Regions from separate parts of the Aeromonas sp. CU5 genome, predicted to be linked through region 1. Evidence: predicted binding sites of a transcription regulator. Region 1 holds the regulator's gene; each other region holds the start of a gene.

The links. Region 1 encodes sigma-54, which starts transcription at its own class of promoters, with help from an activator protein. Its sites were predicted from a motif close to TGGCACNGTTTTNGCTT; they were not measured.
Region 2: a site for sigma-54 is predicted at 2,600-2,616, ahead of flgF (flagellar basal-body rod protein FlgF). Genes of this name have one in related genera too.
Region 3: a site for sigma-54 is predicted at 3,196-3,212, ahead of glnA (glutamate--ammonia ligase). Genes of this name have one in related genera too.
Region 4: a site for sigma-54 is predicted at 2,477-2,493, ahead of fliE (flagellar hook-basal body complex protein FliE). Genes of this name have one in related genera too.

What each region holds. Positions count from the first base shown of each region.
Region 1 covers NZ_CP023817.1:4,162,792-4,167,953, forward strand. Annotated here, with positions in the region: gene CK911_RS18825 (KpsF/GutQ family sugar-phosphate isomerase) at 1-152, shown strand, start outside; gene kdsC (3-deoxy-manno-octulosonate-8-phosphatase KdsC) at 152-706, shown strand; gene lptC (LPS export ABC transporter periplasmic protein LptC) at 703-1,263, shown strand; gene lptA (lipopolysaccharide transport periplasmic protein LptA) at 1,250-1,777, shown strand; gene lptB (LPS export ABC transporter ATP-binding protein) at 1,781-2,506, shown strand; gene CK911_RS18850 (RNA polymerase factor sigma-54) at 2,572-4,011, shown strand; gene hpf (ribosome hibernation promoting factor) at 4,033-4,320, shown strand; gene ptsN (PTS IIA-like nitrogen regulatory protein PtsN) at 4,323-4,769, shown strand; gene rapZ (RNase adapter RapZ) at 4,816-5,162, shown strand, end outside.
Region 2 covers NZ_CP023817.1:863,860-869,021, forward strand. Annotated here, with positions in the region: gene CK911_RS03945 (flagellar basal body P-ring protein FlgI) at 1-317, opposite strand, end outside; gene flgH (flagellar basal body L-ring protein FlgH) at 326-997, opposite strand; gene flgG (flagellar basal-body rod protein FlgG) at 1,012-1,800, opposite strand; gene flgF (flagellar basal-body rod protein FlgF) at 1,816-2,562, opposite strand; gene CK911_RS03965 (HD-GYP domain-containing protein) at 2,999-4,198, opposite strand; gene rsuA (16S rRNA pseudouridine(516) synthase RsuA) at 4,366-5,058, shown strand; partial or broken gene CK911_RS03975 (DMT family transporter) at 5,080-5,162, opposite strand, start outside.
Region 3 covers NZ_CP023817.1:3,605,210-3,610,371, reverse strand. Annotated here, with positions in the region: gene glnL (nitrogen regulation protein NR(II)) at 1-953, opposite strand, end outside; gene CK911_RS16190 (DUF4124 domain-containing protein) at 1,012-1,614, opposite strand; gene glnA (glutamate--ammonia ligase) at 1,730-3,139, opposite strand; gene typA (translational GTPase TypA) at 3,491-5,162, shown strand, end outside.
Region 4 covers NZ_CP023817.1:2,466,543-2,471,704, forward strand. Annotated here, with positions in the region: gene fliG (flagellar motor switch protein FliG) at 1-371, opposite strand, end outside; gene fliF (flagellar basal-body MS-ring/collar protein FliF) at 364-2,073, opposite strand; gene fliE (flagellar hook-basal body complex protein FliE) at 2,120-2,437, opposite strand; gene CK911_RS10790 (GyrI-like domain-containing protein) at 2,592-3,503, shown strand; gene CK911_RS10795 (amidohydrolase) at 3,570-5,162, shown strand, end outside.

The DNA of each region.
Region 1 (5,162 bases):
ACTGTGTTACCGTAGGGCCAGAGATGATGGCGGCTGAAGCCGTCAAACTGATGGAAACCCGCAAGATTAACGGATTGCTGGTGGTGGATGAAGAGAAGCGCCCGCTCGGTGCCTTCAACATGCACGACCTGCTGAAAGCCGGAGTAATTTGATGCAAAACGTACCGACCCTCTATGGTCCGGTGACGCGCAGCCAGTACGACAAGGCGGCGCAAATCCGCCTGCTGGTGTGCGATGTGGATGGGGTGCTCTCCAACGGCCTCATCTACATGGGAAACAACGGCGAAGAGCTGAAAACCTTCTGCACCCGCGATGGTGCGGGCATGCGGGCGTTGCTCAATGCCGGGATCGAGATCGCCATCATTACCGGGCGCAACTCTCGTATTGTCAGCGATCGGATGAAAAGCCTGGGTGTGGCTCACGTGGTGCAGGGAGCTGATAAAAAGCTGCCTCACTTCGAAGCGCTGCTGGCCAAGCTGGGGCTTAGCCCGGAACAGGCTGCCTATATGGGAGATGACACCATAGATCTGCCGGTGATGGCCGCCTGTGGCCTTGGCATCGCGGTGGCGGATGCTCATCCGCTGGTGCTGAGCCGTGCTGATATGGTGACTCGCCTTGGCGGTGGCATGGGCGCGGTGCGCGAGGTGTGCGACCTGATCCTGCAAGCGCAGGGGTTGGCCGATGACCTGCCCGAGGCATCGGTATGAGCAGACAGACCTTGTTGTTTGCCTTATTGCTGCTGGTGGCGCTGGTCGCCTGGCAGTTGGGCAAGGTGGAGCTGGTGCCGGAGAGCGCCGTCAAAATCGAAAATTATCAGCCGGATTTTGTCGCCAGGAATCTGGTGACCACCCGTTTTGACGTGAATGGTAAACGTACCGAGCGATTGGAGTCTGACTACGCAGAGTATTACCAGCTGCTCGAGCAGGCGACCTTCGACCAGCCGGTGGTCTATATGTATGACGAGCAGGGGAGTGCCGAGTGGAAGATCACTGCCGAAACCGGCGTGCTCAACACCGGTGACAACGTGATCCTGCGGGATAAGGTGCATCTGGATGGGCTACTGCCAACTAGCTTCATCTCCACGCTCGATACGCCCTATCTGGAGCTGGATCTGGTGACGCAGGATGTGCGCAGCAACCGGGAAGTAAATATTCTGGGTCGGGATTTCCAGACCCAAGGGGTTGGCCTCAAGGGCCATCTGGACCGCAAATATTTTGAGTTACTGGATCAAGGTCATGCCATCTATTTCAATGAAAAACGCTAATCTGGCTCTCGCAGCCCTGTTGTTGTGTGGTGCTGTGACTGCCAAAGAGTCCGACTTTGCCGAGAAGGTCTATGTCGATGCCGTCAAACAGGTGGCCGAGATGCAGGATAATCGCATCACCTTTGAACAGAATGTCATCATCACTCAGGGCACCATCAAGATCCATGCCGACAAGGTGGTGGTGACCCGTTCCGGTGAGAAAGGGGCCGAGGTGATGACTGCCTACGGCAAGCCAGCGACCTTCTTCCAGATCATGGATAACGGCAAGCCGGTCAATGCTCATGGCAATAGCATTCGTTACGAGCTGAAAAACCGGCTGGTCACTATTACCGGCAACGGTCAGCTCAAGCAGGAAGATAGTCTGGTCACTGGCGACCTGATCCGTTATGACATCGACAAACAAAAAATGACTGCCGAGAGCAAGAACCCGACCCAGCGAGTGAGGACCGAGTTCCTGCCGGATCAGGTAGAGAACTTCGACAAACCCGCCGACCAGAAGAAGCAGGGAAAATAAGCCATGGCAGTGTTAAAAGCAGTTGGGCTGCAAAAAAGCTACAAACGTCGCATGGTGGTCAGCGACGTTAGCCTGGAAGTGGGCACCGGCCAGATTGTCGGCCTGCTGGGCCCCAATGGGGCGGGCAAGACCACCTCCTTCTACATGATCGTGGGACTGGTGCAGCGGGATGCCGGTATCATCACTATCGACGATCAGGATATCAGCCTGCAGCCGATGCATGTGCGGGCTCGCAATGGCATCGGCTATCTGCCGCAGGAGGCCTCTATTTTCCGCCGCCTGTCGGTGTTCGACAACCTGATGGGGGTGATGCAGACCCGCAAGGGGTTGAGCCGCGAGGAGCGTGAGGACAAGGTTCAGCAACTGCTGGAAGAGTTTAACATCACCCACATTCGCGACAACCTGGGTCAGAGCCTCTCTGGCGGTGAGCGCCGTCGTGTCGAGATCGCCCGCGCGCTGGCGGCAGAACCGCGTTTTATTCTGCTGGATGAACCCTTTGCCGGGGTTGACCCGATTTCTGTGATAGACATCAAGAAGATCATTCAGCATCTGAAAGATAGAGGCCTTGGCGTCTTGATTACCGACCACAACGTCAGAGAGACTCTGGACGTATGTGAGAAGGCCTATATCGTCAGCCACGGCAAGATGATTGCCGAAGGTGCACCGGCAGACATCCTCGCCGATGAACAGGTCAAGCGCGTCTATTTGGGCGATCAATTCAGTCTATAGTAAGGGGGCATGCCTTCATTCTCTTTGACGAATGCCTCGCTGAACATAAGGATATCCCGACGTAGATGAAGCCGACATTACAGTTGCGTCTCGGTCAGTCCCTGACCATGACGCCGCAATTACAACAAGCGATTCGTCTGCTCCAGCTCTCCACTTTGGAACTTCAGCAGGAAATTCAGCAAGCGCTCGAGAACAACCCCCTGCTGGAGCAGGAAGAGAGTGAAGTACAAGAGACCAGCCCGGAAGAGCCTGTTGACGCCAGCCAGCTGGATTCCAGCGATGCCATGGCGCAGGAGCAGATGCCGGACGAGTTGCCGGTAGATACCACTTGGGATGAAGTCTACTCTGCCGGGACCGCCCAGAGCGCTGGCCCTATCCACGATGGGGAAGATAGCGTTTATCAGGGCGAGACTACCGAAAACCTGCAGGATTATCTGTTGTGGCAAATGCGGCTCACCCCGTTCAGCGATGTGGATGCTGCCATCGCCCTCGCTATCATCGATGCTATCGACGAGTCCGGCTATTTGACCGTTGAGCTGGAGGATATCTTGCAAGCGGTCAGTAGCGATGCGCTGGAGGTCGAGCTTGATGAGGTCGAAGCTGTGCTCAAGCGGGTGCAGCATTTCGATCCGGTCGGCATCGCTGCCCGTTCGGTGCAGGAGTGTTTGTTGATCCAGCTGGGGCAGTATGACCCGCAGACTCCCTGGCTCAACGAGGCCAAGGAGGTGCTCCTCGAACATATGGATCTGCTCGGTAATCGTGACTACCGAACCCTGGCGCGCAAGACCAAACTCAAAGAGAGCGACCTCAAGTCGGTGCTGGATCTGATCCAGCTGCTGGAGCCGCGCCCCGGCAATGGCATCATCCAGAGTGACTCCCAGTATGTGATCCCCGATGTCTCTGTGGTCAAGAAGGGTAGCAAGTGGGTCGTTGAGCTAAATCCTGATTCTTCCCCGCGTATCCGGGTCAACGAGACCTATGCTGCCATGGCCCGCAATGCGCGCAGTGGCACGGATACCCAATTTATTCGCTCCCATCTGCAAGAAGCCAAATGGTTCATCAAGAGCCTCGAGAGTCGCAATGATACCCTGCTGAAAGTAGCCTGTTGTATTGTCGAGCAACAACAGGGCTTTTTCGAGTATGGTGAAGAGGCGATGAAGCCGATGGTGCTCAACGACATCGCCGAAGCGGTGGAGATGCATGAATCGACCATTTCCCGGGTGACAACCCAGAAATACATGCATACCCCAAGGGGCATATTTGAACTGAAGTTTTTTTTCTCCAGCCATGTGAACACCGAAGGAGGAGGAGAGTGCTCATCGACCGCAATTCGCGCGCTCATCAAGAAGCTGGTCACGGCAGAGAATCCTGCCAAGCCGTTAAGTGATAGCAAGATCGCGGATTTGCTGGCCGAACAGGGTATTATGGTGGCGAGACGCACGATCGCTAAGTATCGCGAATCCTTGTTTATCGCACCTTCCAATCAGCGTAAACGCCTGGTTTAGGCAAAACAAAAGGATGATGTTATGCAAATTAACCTGACCGGACACCATGTCGAGATCACCGAAGCTCTGCGTGAATACGTGAGTAACAAATTTGCCAAACTCGAGCGTCACTTTGACCACATTAATAACGTTCATGTGGTGCTTAGTGTGGAAAAACTGAACCAGATAGCGGAAGCTAAATTGCATGTCAGTGGCGGCGAAGTGTTTGCTACCTCTGAGCATGCTGATATGTATGCTGCGATAGACACCTTGCTCGACAAGCTGGACAGGCAGATCATCAAGCACAAAGATAAGTTAAATAAAAAATAACTATGCAACTTGAACACATATTGAGTCGGGACTGCACCAAAAGTGCAGTCCCTTGTACCAGCAAGAAACGCGCCCTCGAAATCATCAGCGAGTTGGCCGCCGAACGCCTTGGCACCTCCCGTCAGGCGCTGTTCGAATGCTTGTTGGCCCGCGAAAAAATGGGCAGTACCGGGATCGGTGCCGGTATTGCGATTCCCCACGGTCGTATTGATGATGCATTCCCGCCAACCGCGATTCTGATGACCTTTGCTGATCCCATCCCTTTTGATGCCATCGACAACCAACCGGTAGACCTGTTGTTTGCCTTGCTGGTGCCTGAAAGCGAGTGCAAGCAGCATCTCAAGACCCTTTCTCTGATGGCCTCCAAGCTGGGTGACAAGGCGGTCTGTCGCCAGCTGCGTCAGGCAACCAGCGATGAAGAGCTCTATCAGATCATGACCTCGGCCTGATACTCAGGCTTGGAATGACCCACCTGTTTTGGCGTGAGGGAACAAGATGCAGTTAATCGTGGTAAGTGGACGTTCGGGCTCCGGTAAAACGGTAGCCCTGCGTGTGCTGGAAGATCTGGGTTACTACTGTGTGGATAACCTGCCGGTTAACTTGCTGCCCCAGCTGATTGTCTCGGTCGAAAGCCAGTATGACAAGCTGGCGGTCAGCATCGACGTGCGCAACCTGCCAAGCGATCCGGATAAGCTGGAAAACCTGTTGGCGCAGGTGCGCAATGAAGGGCGAGTCACGTTCTCCAGCTTCTTCTTTGATGCCGACAATGGCACCTTGCTCAAGCGTTATGGCGAGAGCCGCCGCTTGCACCCCTTGTCGCGTAACAAGTTGTCGCTGGATGA
Region 2 (5,162 bases), 1.3 Mb from region 1:
GTCACATCGATGGTCTGGCCCGGCTTGGAGAAGGGGGGCAAGTCAGCGTGGATCGCCACCGGTGCCACATCCTTGATCTTGGGCTTGATGTTGTCCGGCACCTTGATGCCAAAGTTGTTGAGCATGGTGCGGAACGTTTGTTCGGTAAAGGCGTTGTTCTTCTCGCCAGTACCGGGCAGACCGACCACCAGACCATAGCCAATCAACTGGTTGTTGCGCACCCCATCAACCGAACTGATGTCCTTGATCCGGGCCGCGTTCGCCGCCCCCAAGGGCAGCAGACAGCAGAGCAGGGTAACGAGACGGAGTGACTTCATAACATCTCCTAGAGCGGCCACCAGGGGCCATTGAAAAAGCTGGTAAGCCACCCTTGCTCCTGGCTATTGGCCAGATCGCCGGTACCACCATAGTAAATTCGGGCATTGGCCACCTTCTGTGACGAGACACTGTTATCCGAGGTCACATCGCCAGGACGGATGAGGCCAGTAATACGGATGTACTCATTACCATTGTTGAGCATGATCCACTTCTCGCCGCGTACTACCAGATTGCCGTTGGGCAGCACCTTGGCCACGCTGACCGAAATATTACCCTGCAGGCTGTTGCTCTGATCCGCCTTGGCTTGGCCCTTGAACGCACTGTTTTGACCAATAGAGGCAGAGAGGTCGTAGGGGCTGGCCGTGACCGGCACGCCACCCAGTGTCACCGGTTCCAGATTGAACTTGTTGTCCTTGCCACTCTGGGTATTGGCTTTTTTGGAAGCGGAGGTCGATTCCGACAGTTCAATGGTGATGATGTCGCCTACCTTGTGCGCCTTGATATCCGAATAGATGCCATTGACCTGATCCGGCTGAAAAATGGCTCCTGTCGGTCGCACCGAGACAGGATCCGACTCCCCGTAGACGGGGGAGAATTCGGGATCATCCGGCCTGGGCGTATTGGGGGTACTGCTACACCCTCCCAGCACCAGCAATCCCAGCATCCATACGGCTTTCATCATGCGCCTCCTAATTAGGTACGCTGGATCAGGAAGGACATCATGCCATCCACTGCCGAGAGAACCTTGGAGTTCATCTCGTACACCCGCTGGGCCTGGATCAGGTTCACCAGCTCTTCGGTCACGTTGACGTTGGAGGTCTCCAGCATCCCCTGCTTGATCACTCCCAGACCATCCGCCCCGGCAACCCCCTGAATCGCGGCGCCACTGGATTGGGTCTCGACAAACATGTTCTCCCCCATCGGCTGCAAGCCGCTGGCGTTGACAAAGTCGGAGATATTGACCTGCCCCACCACCTGTGAGGCGCCGTCTCCTTTGAGCTGCACCGAGACCTGACCATCTTCACCCACCGTGACACTCTGGGCGTTTTCCGGGATCTGGATTTCCGGCTGTAGAGGGTACCCATTACCAGGGGTGACAATGGTGCCTTCATCATTGAGGGTAAACTGGCCGTTACGGGTATAAGCAGCGCTGCCATCGGGCAGCTGAATTTCAAAGTAGCCCCGGCCACTGATCATCAGATCCAGTGAGTTGTCGGTGGTTTGCACGTTGCCCTGACTGTGGTTTTTCTGGGTCGCTACCACCTTGGCTCCCGCACCGAGCATCAAGCCGGAGGGGAGTTCGGTATCGGCAGAGGAGCGGCCACCGGGCTGATTGATGTTCTGATAAAGCAGATCTTCGAAGATGGCCCGCGACTTTTTGAAGCCCACGGTGCTGGCGTTCGCCAGGTTGTTGGAGGTGACCGAAATATTGGTCTGCTGTGCATCCAACCCGGTCTTGCTGATCCAGAGTGCAGGATTCATGGTGTAACTCCTTGATTAGCTGATACGCAGCAGCTGGGTTTGGGCTTCATCATTCTCTTCGGCCGTCTTCATTATTTTGACCTGGGTTTCGAACTGGCGTTGCAACCGGATCAGGTTGGTCATCTCGTCCACCACATTGACGTTGCTCCCTTCAAGAGAGCCGGCAATCAAGCCAACATTGGCTGAGGCGGCCTCATTTTGACCATCCTTGCGGCGAAACAGACCATCCTGTCCCTTCTCCACGGCATCAGCAGCCGGATTGACCAGTTTGATCCGCTGAAAATCTTCCGGCAAGTTGGCGGCTGCCCCTTCGGGGCGGCCACTGATGGTGCCGTCACGATTGATCTCGAGTTTTTCCATCGGCATCGGCAGCACGATAGGCTGGCCACCGTCATCCACCAGGTTCAATCCGGTCGACGTTTGCAAATTGCCGGTCGCATTGACCTGCAAATTCCCCATGCGGGTATAGGCTTCGCCCCCTTTGGGGTCTTGCACCGCAATCCAGCCCGGGCCATCAACTGCCACGTCGAGATCCCGTCCGGTGGTCATCAGCATGCCATGCTGCAGATTTTGACCAGGACGCTCCGCCATGGCGAACACACGAGTCGGCAAGCCCTCGCCAAACGCCTGCATGCTTCTGGCCTGCTCAAAGTCAGACTTGAAACCCGTGGTATTGGCATTGGCGAGGTTGTTACCCCGAACAGCCAGGCTGTTCATGGTCTCTTTGGCCCCGGACATGGCGATATAAAGCAGGTGATCCATGGCATTCTCCGTCAAACAGATGACTCTGACCGGAAGAAAGCAATTAGAATGCCAACAGATGAGTGGAGGAGTGTAATAAGTGGGTTCAGGGGGATTTCGGATGTACGCAAGGATAAAAGGGTGGCGTATCCTGCAGATTGATTCCTGCAAGCAGCTCAAGCAACAGAGGTGATACGCCCTGAACCCTTCTACCCTCACGGCCCAGCAACAATCAGACGGCAAGTCTCGCCAGAGAGGCCGCGCCAGAAGAAATCAGTTAATAAACAATGCATTGCCTATGTCGAAGGCGCCACTCGGCCTTGTTCCCCAATATATGAGGATCGAGTAAGGTCCATACTCGGTCAGAGATATCGTGGCAGTGAGTGCAGGTGTTGTCCTGTAGCTGCACATAGTTACGTTGACGAGGCCGATAGGGTAGTGAAATGGACGACTGCCCCTAGAAGAAGTTGGCGAGGCTGATGCCAAATTCTTTGGGGTCGACGGTGTTTTCGATACTCTCCTGCACACCTGATTTGGCCAAGTCCAGCCACTGCACATCGAGGTAGTGGCGCTGGGTAGCGTGATAGATCACCTTGACCATAGGTTTGAGCGGCTGCTGCTCGTTGCGCTGCATTACGATGGCCAACCGCTGGTTGGAAAGTTGCACCAGCGTTCCCACCGGATAGACCCCCATGCATTTGATGAACTTGGTCACCAGTTCGGCATCGAAGTGCTGATTGATCCCCTTGAGCAGGATGCGGAAGGCTTGGGTTGGCTGCATGCCAGCCTTGTAGACCCGATCTGCGGTGATGGCATCATAGACATCGACGATACCGCTCATGCGGGTATAAAGAGAGAGTTGATCGCCTTTGAGCCGCTGCGGGTAACCGGTGCCATCGAGCCGCTCGTGATGGTTGGCGGCCACCTCCAGCATGGTGGGGGTGATGCCCGGGGTATTGCTGAGGATCTCGTAACTGTGCACCACATGCTGGCGCATGATGGCGAACTCCTCGTCGGTCAGTTTGCCCGGTTTGTTGAGCACCTCGTCCGGGGTCATGATCTTGCCCACGTCGTGCAGCAGGCCCCCCAGGGTCAGCTCTTTGAGCACACTACGCTCCAGCCCCAGATAGCGGCCGAAGTTGGCGAGCAGAATAGCCACGTTCATGGAGTGCTCCATCAGGTAGGCATCCTTGGCGCGAATGCGGGCCAGACAGAGCATGGCATCGCCATGGGTGAACATGGTGTCGACCATCTCCTCGGCCACTGCGGCCAGCGGGGTGATGTCGATGGGTTCACCTGCCTTGAGGTGGCTAATGAATTTGCTCTGTAGCTCGCGTGCCTCCTGATAAAGACGGCGGATCTTCAGCTCTCGCCCTTCGCTGTTGGCACTGGCCCTGCGTCCCACTTGAGCGCTATTGGCATTGAGGTCGGGGGAGGTAATGGCTTCGCTCTCGGCACTGCCCAGTTTGCTGCGGGCCAGATCGATGCGCACCGTCAGCACCCCCTGTCGCACCAGATTGGCAATTTGTGCCACATTCGTCACCATTCCCATCTGGGCGATCTCCATCCCACCGGTCTGGCTGGCGATAGCAATGACATACATGCCGGGTTTCAGCTGGTTGACGGGGATCACGGGATAGGATGCTTGGGACTTCATGGATTTTTCCTGGCGTTTATTATTATGAGCATCGTTCAGATGAGGTATTAGTGATAAGTGTAACATTGGAAGCCCAGATCGTCATGATGGGTAACCCCTTAACAGTGGCGTTGTGGCCGCCGCCCGATATAATGACGCCCCTTTACTTGTTGGACCTGAGGTTGTGAATGCGGCTTGATAAATTTCTTTGCGATTGTTCTGATTTGACCCGCTCGCTTGCCGGCAAACTGATCCGTCAGGGTGAGGTCATGGTGGATGGCATTGTGGTCAAGCAACCCGCTTTTCATATCAATGAGCAGAGCCAGATCGAATTTGACGGTGTCACCTTGATGCTAGAGCAGCGCAACCGCTATTTCATGCTGCACAAACCGGTCGGTTACGTCTGCTCAAATGAAGACCCTGATCACCCGACAGTGTTTTTCCTGATGGATGAGCCAGCGATGGGCAAACTGCATGTGGTTGGGCGACTCGATCTCGACACCACGGGTCTGGTGCTGGTGACCGATGATGGTAAATGGTCCCACCGCATCACATCGCCGCGCCACGAGTGTGCCAAGACTTATCACGTCTGGCTGGCCGACCCGGTGAGCCCGGATGCCATAGATCTGTTTGCCGAAGGAGTATTCCTGCGCAATGAGGATGACAAAACTCGTCCTGCCCAGCTTGAAATTCTCGATGAGTGCGAGGCCAGACTGACCATCCATGAAGGCAAGTACCATCAGGTCAAGCGAATGTTTGCCTCGATCGGCAACAAGGTGGTGGGCCTGCATCGTGAGCAAATTGGTAGCCTGGTGCTCGATGATGCGCTGGCGCCGGGTGACTATCGCGAACTCACTGCTGAGGAGATCGCGCTGTTCTGATTGCGCGTGCCTTATCGGGTTTCAGTGACCGCTGAAACCCAGTACCAGCGCGGTGCCGAGTGTGGCAATCAGGGCTCCAGCCCAGGCGGCAATGGATGGCCGCT
Region 3 (5,162 bases), 560 kb from region 1:
AGACCGAGCCCGGTGCCCCCCTCCTTGCCGGTGATCATCGGGTAGAACAGGGTGTCGCGGATGGCATCGGGAATGCCGGGGCCGTTGTCGATGATCTTGATCTCCGCCGCCAACCGGTAACGCTGGCCGTGGATGGTGATCTGGAACGCGGTGCGGGTCTTGATGCGGATAAGCCCGGTCTGATCGCCCAGTGCTTCGGCGGCGTTGCGCACTATGTTGAGAAACGCCTGCTGCAGCTGATCCGGTTCCATCTCGAATTCCGGGATGCTGGGGTCGTAATCCCGCTCGATGCAAACCGAAGGTGGTAGCTCCAGCTCCACCAGTCGGCGTACCTGCTCCATCACCGAATGGACATTGTGCATCTGGTGGCGACCGGGACGCTGGGGGCCGAGCAGTCGATCGACCAGTACCCGCAGCCGGTCGGCCTGTTCGATGATGATGCCGGTGTATTCGCGCAGGGCCGGATCCGGCAGCTCTTTTTGCAGCAGTTGGGCTGCGCCGCGCAGGCCGCCGAGGGGATTCTTGATCTCGTGGGCCAGGCCGCGCACCAGCTCCTTGGCGGCTTGCTGCTGGGCATGTTGTTGCTGCTCCTGGCTGATCTTCTTCTGCTGATCGATCTTGCGCAGCTCCACCACCATCAGCCGCTGCTCATGGTCGGCGAGCGGGCTGACGCTGATCTCCACCAGTCTGGGTTCTCCCTCCACTACCAGGGTCACTTCGCTGTCGGTAAAGCCTTGCCCTGAAACGAGGCAATGCTTGAGCCGCTGCAAGTCGAGGGAGATATGCTCCAGCAGATGGGGCAGTTCGATGCCGATCAACCGGCGTTCACTGAGGGAAAGTAGCTGTTCCGCCGCCGGGTTGACGAATTGAATGCAGAGCCGCTCATCCATCAGGATCACGGCGGTAAATAAATTATCCAATAGGGTCTTGGCATTGTCCGAGCGGGTTGGCACAGGTTTCTCCCTAAAACGGTGCTATGCACCTGTAATGCACCGACATGGTGCATTGAGTTTACCCGCATCGGTGCGCTATATCACCCCTAGTCGGCCTTGGGGTGGGTGTGGGAGCCGGAGTCACGCTTGCTCTATGCAGGTAAAAGGTGACTGAGCTGGATTTAGCAAGGATCGTACCGTCTTTGGCGAGCAGCTCGAGCCGCGCCTCGTGGGCGCCACGATCGACGTTTTCTACCCGGATCGACAGGCTGTTGCTGACGATGGGGGCGGCTTTGCCATCCAGGGTCAGGCGCACATCGTACTGGGTGGGTGGTTTGGGGCTGATGGTGCCCTGAAAGACGATGTTGCCGGTGTTGTCGCGCAGCGTACTGCCCTGCTCAGGGGAGAGCAGTTCGATGGCCAGCTTGGCCGCTTCTTTTTCCTTCTTGGCATCGGCGCCGGTCAGGCTGTTGAAGTTGTCCACCTGTACCGAACGAGGCGAGCTACCGATGAGGGGGGCGACCCGCAGATCGACCTCTTTGGCACTCTTGCCCGGTGGTGGTGCATCTGTGTAGTGGGTGACGCCGTTGCCATCGACCCAGGAGTAAACCTTGGCTGCATTTGCAGCGAACGAGGTCAGCAACAGGAGGGCGAGAGTCCCTACGCCATGTTTGTTGTTCATCCATCTCTCCTTGACGGTATCTCGCTTAATCCTATCAGAGAAAAAACCCGCCAGATGGCGGGTTTGGTCACGATTAAGCAAGCTGGCCGGATTTAAACGGGCAGACTGTTCTGACTTAGACGGAGTAGTACAGTTCGAACTCCAGCGGGTGCGGGGTCATGCGCACACGGTCAACGTCATGCTGTTTCAGCTCCAGATAGGAGTTGATGAAGTCATCGCTGAACACGCCACCACGGGTCAGGAACTCGCGATCTGCATTCAGGGCTGACAGCGCTTCGTCCAGAGAGCCGGCAACGGTCGGCACTTCTGCGGCTTCTTCCGGCGGCAGGTCATACAAGTTCTTGTCCATGGCATCGCCCGGATGGATCTTGTTGATGATACCGTCCAGACCGGCCATCAGCTGGGCTGCGAAGGCCAGGTACGGGTTGGCGGCCGGATCCGGGAAGCGCACTTCGATACGACGGGCTTTCGGGCTCGGTACCACCGGGATACGGATGGAGGCAGAGCGGTTGCGAGCGGAGTAGGCCAGCATGACCGGTGCTTCATAACCCGGCACCAGACGCTTGTAGGAGTTGGTGGTCGGGTTGGCGAAGGCGTTGATAGCCTTGGCGTGCTTGATGATGCCGCCGATGTAGTGCAGAGCCATCTCGGACAGGCCGCCGTACAGGTCGCCCGCGAACAGGTTGACGCCGTTCTTGGCCAGTGACTGGTGGCAGTGCATGCCGGAGCCGTTGTCACCGAACATGGGTTTCGGCATGAAGGTGACGGTCTTGTTGTAGGCGTGGGCCACGTTGTGGATCACGTACTTCAGTACCTGTACTTCGTCAGCCTTCAGGGTCAGGGTGTTGAAGCGGGTAGCGATCTCGTTCTGACCAGCAGTGGCCACTTCGTGGTGGTGAGCTTCAACGACCTGGCCCATCTCTTCCAGCACCAGACACATGGCGGCGCGGATATCCTGGGAGGAGTCGACCGGCGCAACCGGGAAGTAGCCGCCTTTTACGAACGGACGGTGGCCCTTGTTGCCGTGCTCATACTCGGTGCCGGAGTTCCATGCAGCCTCTTCAGATTCGATTTTCACGAAGCTGTGGCCCATGGTGTTGGAGAAGGTGATGTTGTCGAACATGAAGAATTCCGGCTCCGGCCCGAACAGCACGGTGTCAGCGATGCCGCTGGACTTCAGGAAATCTTCGGCACGCTTGGCGATGGAGCGCGGGTCGCGGTCGTAGCCCTGCATGGTGGCAGGCTCGAGCACGTCACAAACGATGTTCAGGGTGGTCTCTTCAGTGAAGGGATCCAGCTTGGCGGAGGCTGCGTCCGGCATCAGTACCATGTCTGATTCGTTGATACCTTTCCAGCCGCCGATGGAGGAACCATCGAACATCTTGCCATCTTCAAAGAAATCTTCGTTGACCTGATGAGAAGGGATGGATACGTGCTGCTCTTTACCCTTGGTGTCGGTAAAGCGCAGATCAACAAACTTGACTTCGTGTTCCTGGATCAGGGCCAAAACGTTCTGGGCTGACATGCTAAGTAACCTCCGGTGTTAAAAATCTTTGGGTGAATGCGTCATCGTATTCACATAAGCCAGTATCGTGCCAAGTTTGTGGCAGCTTGATTTCAGCGTCATCCCGCAGGAGATGTGCCCCAAAATCAGGCGGTCATGACTGGTCACGCATCAAATTAGTGCAACGATGGATCGTTTTGGTGCTCTAAAGTGGTGCATATCATACGGTCACTTCCCATCTAAGCAGGGTTTGTCGGGGCGGTCTATGATCCAGATCTGTAGTTGTGCGTGAATGGGCTGCAATTCTGCTAGGCAGATCACAAAGGCGAGAGTACAATTAGCGCCCAATTTTACCCGGTGATTGAGGCGAGAATGTTAGAGAATTTACGCAATATTGCGATTATTGCGCACGTAGACCACGGCAAAACTACCCTGGTTGATAAGCTGCTGCAGCAGTCTGGAACCCTGGACCGTACCACTGATGGTCAAGAGCGTCTGATGGATTCCAACGACCTGGAAAAGGAACGTGGTATTACCATTCTCGCCAAGAACACCGCGATCCGCTGGAATGACTACCGCATCAACATCGTTGATACCCCCGGTCACGCCGACTTCGGTGGTGAGGTTGAGCGTGTTCTGTCCATGGTTGACTCCGTGCTGCTGCTGGTTGATGCCGTTGACGGCCCGATGCCACAGACCCGTTTCGTGACCCAGAAAGCCTTTGCCAAGGGTCTGAAGCCGATCGTGGTTATCAACAAGGTTGACCGTCCGGGCGCTCGTCCTGATTGGGTTATGGATCAGGTATTTGACCTGTTTGACAACCTGGGAGCCACTGATGAACAGCTGGACTTTAAAGTTGTTTACGCCTCTGCGCTGAACGGCTGGGCCTCCATGGATCAGGACGTTGAGTCTGACAGCATGGAGCCGCTGTTCCAGGCTATCGTTGATAACGTAAAAGCACCGAATGCCGATCCTGAAGGCGGCTTCCAGATGCAGATCTCCCAGATCGATTACAACTCCTACGTGGGTGTTATCGGTATCGGCCGTATCAGCCGTGGTCGCGTCAAGAGCAACCAGCAGGTTACTGTTGTTGGTGCTGATGGCAAGACTCGTACTGGTAAGGTCGGTCAGGTACTGGGTTACCTGGGCCTGGCTCGTACTGAAGTTGCAAGCGCGCAAGCGGGCGACATCATCGCTATCACCGGTCTGGGTGAGCTGAAAATTTCCGACACCATCTGTGATAACAACGCAGTTGAAGCCTTGCCTGCTCTGTCTGTTGATGAGCCGACTGTGAACATGACCTTCCAGGTCAACACCTCACCGTTTGCCGGTAAAGAAGGTAAGTTCGTTACTTCCCGTAACATCCGTGAGCGTCTTGACCAGGAACTGGTTCATAACGTGGCGTTGCGTGTGGAAGACACTGATGACCAGGACAAGTTCCGTGTATCCGGTCGTGGTGAACTGCACCTCTCCATCCTGATCGAAAACATGCGTCGCGAAGGCTACGAGCTGGCGGTATCCCGTCCAGAAGTTATCCTGCGCACCATCGATGGCGTGCTTCACGAACCGTATGAGACAGTCACTGTCGATGTGGAAGAAGCGAACCAGGGTTCCGTGATGGAGCAACTCGGCCTGCGTAAGGGTGAGATGACCAACATGACTCCGGATGGCAAGGGCCGTGTGCGTCTTGACTTCATGATCCCGAGCCGTGGTTTGATTGGTTTCCAGACCGAGTTCCTGACCATGACCTCCGGTACCGGTCTGCTGTATCACAGCTTCGACCATTACGGTCCGCACAAGGGTGGCAGCATCGGCGAGCGTCAGAATGGCGTGCTGATCTCCAACGCAACCGGTAAGGCTCTGACTTTCGCCTTGTTCGGTCTGCAAGACCGCGGTCGTCTGTTTATCGGTCACGCTACCGAAGTATACGAAGGCCAGGTGATCGGTATTCACTCCCGTTCCAACGACCTGACAGTTAACTGCCTGAAGGGCAAGCAGCTGACCAACATGCGTGCCTCCGGTACCGATGAAGCTCAAGTGCTGA
Region 4 (5,162 bases), 1.7 Mb from region 1:
GAGCCTGAACCCAATATGATTTGATCCACCAGATTACTGGCTTTGTCCTCGCCAAGGGCCGCCACCAGCGCCTTGCGCACGAAATCTTCGCTGCCGATACCGATGTTGGTGTACTTCTGGATGTCGTCGATGAATTGACGGTGCACCGCCGCTACCCGATCGTGACTGAAGTCAGACATCGAGGCCATCGACATACCGAGCCGCTGCACCTGCTTTGGCTCGAGATGGCGAAAGATTTGGGCGGCATCCTCTTCATTGAGGCTCAACATCAGTACCGCCGCCATCTCAATGCCGGACATCTGATCGAGGATCTGGCGCTGGCCGTCGGTGATGTCATTGCCGATGACTTGAGTCTTCTTTTCTTCAGGCATCTTTGTTGGTTACCCATTCTTTAATGACCTGAGCGGCCAGATCCGGTTCGTTCGCCACCAGCGCACGCACCGCCTTGAGCAAGTCTTCATCGCGGTGCAGATCAGGCAGCTTCAGCTGACCATCGCGCACACCGAATACCTGATCGCCCTCCACTTGAGCGGACAGCAGGCTCAACTCGTCATCGCCCCCCAGCACAGTGTGGTTGTCAAAATCCACTTCCCCTTCCGGCTTGGCATCCGGATAGAGCAGTCGCTTGAGCATGGGGCGAACCACGGTGACAATCAATACGATAATCACCAGCACTGATGCCGCGATGCGCACCGCACGCCAGAACCAGGGTTGCTCGTAAATCGGCAGGTCGGCGACACTTTCCAGCTCGGGGCGATTAAACGGAATGGCGACCACCTCAAGGGTATCACCCCGGGTCACATCAAAACCAAGGCCGCCACTCAGCAGACGGCGCAGGGTATCAATTTCGGCCTGGCTACGGGCCTCGCGGGTCACAGCACCATCCGCTCCGGGCACCGCTTTGTAATCGACCGCCACCGAAACGGTCATGCGGCGAATGCCACCCATCTGGCGACGGGTGTGACTGACGGTGGTATCCAGTTCGAAGTTGCGGGTCGCCTCTTTGCGCGAGCGGCCAGAGGCTGCAGCGCTGGCACCATCAGCAGCGGTCGCCTGCTCGGGAATGTTGGACGCGGCAGGGGGCTGGTTAGAGAGTGCCCCCGGCACACCACCGCTACTACCATTGGCGCTGTTCTCTTCCATGGTCATTTCGGAGCGCACCGCAGGCAGATCCGGGTTGTAAGTCTTGCGGGTTTGCTCTTGCTGGGAGAAGTCGAGGGAGAGATCCACTTCCGCCGTATAGTTGTCGGCACCCAGCACCGGGATCAGAATTGCGTCAATTTTTTGCTTGTACTCGATCTCTTGCTTCTGCTGCATGGCAAACTCTTTGCGAGTTTGGGCAGAGACCGGGTCTTGCGAGCCGGAGTTGAGCAGGCGGCCATTCTGGTCGGTGACAGTTACGCGAGTTGTCTCAAGGCCGTGTACCGCAGAGGCGACCATGTCGACGATGGAGTCCACCTCACCCTGCCCCAGCGCCGCGCCTTTCAGGTTGAGCACCACAGTGGCACTGGGTTTGCGCTCATTGCGGGCAAACACGTTGTCTTTCGGAATGGCCAGCAGCACCTGAGCCTTGGCCACATTCTGGAACTGCTCGATGGCGCTCGCCAACTGGCGCTCGCGGCTCAGCTTCAGACGCTCGCTCTCCATCCGCTGGCTGACGCCGAAACTGGAATCTTTCAGCAGGATATCTTCACCACCATTGGTGGCATCAACGACATTGGCGAGACCGGCACGGGTCAGGGCCAGCTGGATAGTGGGGTAACTTTCAGCGCTGACCAGTACGCTCTTGCCATCCACTTCATAGGGGATCTTTTGCTGATCGAGGAAGTCGAGGGTCTTCACCAGCTCCTGGGTGCTGTAGGTGCCGAGGGGACGCATGTCCGGCTCCTTGCCCCACAGCAGGATAAAGACGGCAATGGCCAGACAGATGGCAAGCCCCAGGATCAGGGTGATTTGTCGCAGTACATCGGTATTGGACAGGAATCCCAGCGCCGAACTCTTCTGCTCATTTTCATCGAGGGCGGCGGTACCCTCATCGTTTATCAGCAGATCGCCGTTTTGGTCAGTAGCCACGATTTATGTCCTTATTGCTGACATGTTCATGATGTTCAGTAATCACTTATACCGGCATGTTCATGATGGTCTTGTACGCATCGACCATCTTGTTGCGCACCTGTACCGTGGCTTCAAAGGCGATGGACGATTTTTGGCCGGCGATCATGACCTCGGCCAGATCCACCGACTTGTCGCCCATGTCGAAACGGGTGCGCAGATCATTGGCGGCGCCTTGCAGCTCGTTGACGTTGCCCAGCGCCTGTTGCAGCAGCTGACCAAAGTCGGATGTCACCGGGCGACCGGGCTGTGCCAGCGGCGTTGCGCCTGCTTCAATCTTGAGCGCCTGCATCTCTTGCATCAGGCTGCTTGCACTTATTTCCATTTTCCATCCCCAGACAAATCATTGACGCTGACAGCCAATAAGCAATTAAAGTGCCAATGCGTTAAAAGCGCGGGGCGGATGAGTGGCCAGACCAGGCCGGACGGGTTCGACAACGGCAGGTGGCTCTGATTAAATCCGACTCTGATGCCCACTTTTGCTGGCTGGCAAGGAGTACGCCCTGGATTATCGCAAACCTGTGTTCAAGGCGATGGACTACATCAGCCACCATCTGGATGACAACCCGAGTCTGGATGAAGTCGCAACGGCGGCCGCCATCTCCACCTTTCACTTCCACCGCATTTTCAAGACGATGGTCGGCGAAACCATCGCTGGCTTTACCCGACGCCTACGCATGGAGCGCGCCGCCCGTCGCTTGCTGGCCTCACCGCAGAGCGACATCACCACCCTCGCGCTGGCCGCCGGGTTCTCCAGCTCCCAGAATTTCGCCAAGGCCTTTCGCCTACACTTCGCCATGAGCCCCTCGGAATACCGCCAGCAACAAGGGGGAAACTGGAAAAGCAAGATTGGAAACGATCCCCTTCCCTTTGAAACCTATGATGACCTGGTCATGCACCCGGTCACCGAACACCCGGGTCTGTTGCAGGGGGCAAGCGTCAAGCAGATGCCCGCCCGGCGCGTGGCGTACATGCGCCGCCTGGGCCCCTATGGCAAGGAGACCTGCGAGCAAGCCCATCGGGATCTGCTCGCGCTGTTCGCCTCAGACGAGGCGATGACACCGGCGGGCACCCTGAGTCTCTATTGGGATATCCCTGATATCACCGATGAGACACGCTGCCGTACTGACGTCTGCATCGAGCTGGGGCCAAAGATCCCCGCAGGGCGCCAGTTAACCACCCAGACCATTGCCGCTGGCCCCTATGCGGTATGTCAGTTTATCGCTCGCGGCGATCAACTGGTCGCCAGCTGGGAGACGGCGTTTCGCTGGGTGGTGAGCAAAGGGCTGAGCTGCGACGATCGCCCGTGTTACGAGCAATACCACGCGGGCACTGACCCTGACCGGGATCATTACGTGTTTGATATCTGTATCCCGCTGATCAACCGATAAGCCGATACCTCATTTCCATTTACCCACTTCGGTGCCTTCGGGCGCCGAAGCGACGGAGTCATGCCCATGAATATCAAAACGCTGTTGCTCGCCAGCCTGCTGGTGACGCTTCCTGCCGCCGCCAATGCCCAGTCACAGAGCCAGACCCTGATCTTTGGCGGCACCATCTACAGCGGCGATCCGGCGAACCCTCACCCGGAGGCGGTCGGCATTGAAGGTAAAAAGATCGTGGCGGTCGGCAGCTATCAGGAGGTCAGCACCCGCCTCGGCAGCCATGCCAAACGCCTTGATCTGCAAGGAAAGTACCTGATGCCAGGGCTCATCGACAGCCATGTTCACGCAGCATTTGCCGGTTTTCAGGGGATGACGGTTAACTTTCCCGATGCCATGAATCAGGTTGAACAGGTGCAGCAATTTCTGACCCGCAGCAAGGATGATCCCCGCCTGACACTGGGGGATGTGCAGCTATACAGCAATGTCTCCCTCGACTACTGGCATCAGCTTCCCCTGCTCGATCAGGTGTTCAATGGCCCGCAATACCAGCAGCTCCCCGTAGTGCTGGCCGGTTCGGATGCCCACACCGGTTGGGCCAATCAGGCCATGCTGCGCAAGGCGGGCATTGATGCCGACTCCCTTGCCGGTCGTTATGCCCCGCTGAAAGGCAATTTTGGCCTCACCCCATCCGGCCAACTGAGTGGCTTTGCCTCGGAAGGTGGCTGGGATGCCATCCTCAAAGCTTTGCCACCGGTCAGCGACGAGACGATTGCCAAAGCCATCATGACAGCAGCCAAGCAGCTCAATCAGGTGGGCATCACCGCCTGGATGGACCCTATCAGCAACATTCGCCCCCTCGCGCCCATCTTCAACGCCGAGCCGGATCGCCGCGACACCGGCCTGCTGCCGGCGTACAGCATGCTCTCCCGGGAAGGCAAGCTGACCGGCCATGTGTCCGCGCTGGCACTGGTGGGGATCCACGCATCGCCCGCCATTATTGATGACGTATTGGCACTGCAACAGCAGTTTCAAGACGCCCCGGACGTCAAACTGGTGGGGATCAAGATCCTGCAAGATGGTGTCATCGAGTTTCCATCCCAGACCGCCAAGTTGAGCGAACCCTACCTCAACCGCCCTGGTTACAGCGGCAAAGACGATCTGGACAAACAGCGTTTCAACGAGCTGATCCGCACCGCGGATGCCCATCAACTGATCGCCCACTTCCATGCCATCGGCGATCGGGCCGTCCGTGAATCCCTCGATGCCATCGCTTATGCCCGGGCCCACAATCAGGATCACCGCCTGCTGCACAGCATCACCCATCTGGAAGTGGTGAGCCCAGCCAGCATTGCCCGTTTCAAACCCCTCAATGTGGCAGCCTCGATGCAACTGCTGTGGGCCGGGAAAAACGTGGCGACCACCATGCTGCTGGAAGGGAAAGTGCCCCCGGCCCTGCTGGCCCGCCTCTACCCGGCTGGCAGCCTGCTGCAAAGCGGCGCCATTATCGCCGGTGCCAGTGACTGGCCGGTCTCCAGCCCCAGCCCTTTCCTCGCCATGTATACCGCGATCACCCGCCAGGGGGAGCTTGGCTTGCTGCCACCAGCCAGTGAGCAGATCAGCCGTCAGGCTATCTTGCAGGCGTATACCCTCAACGCCGCCAAGGTG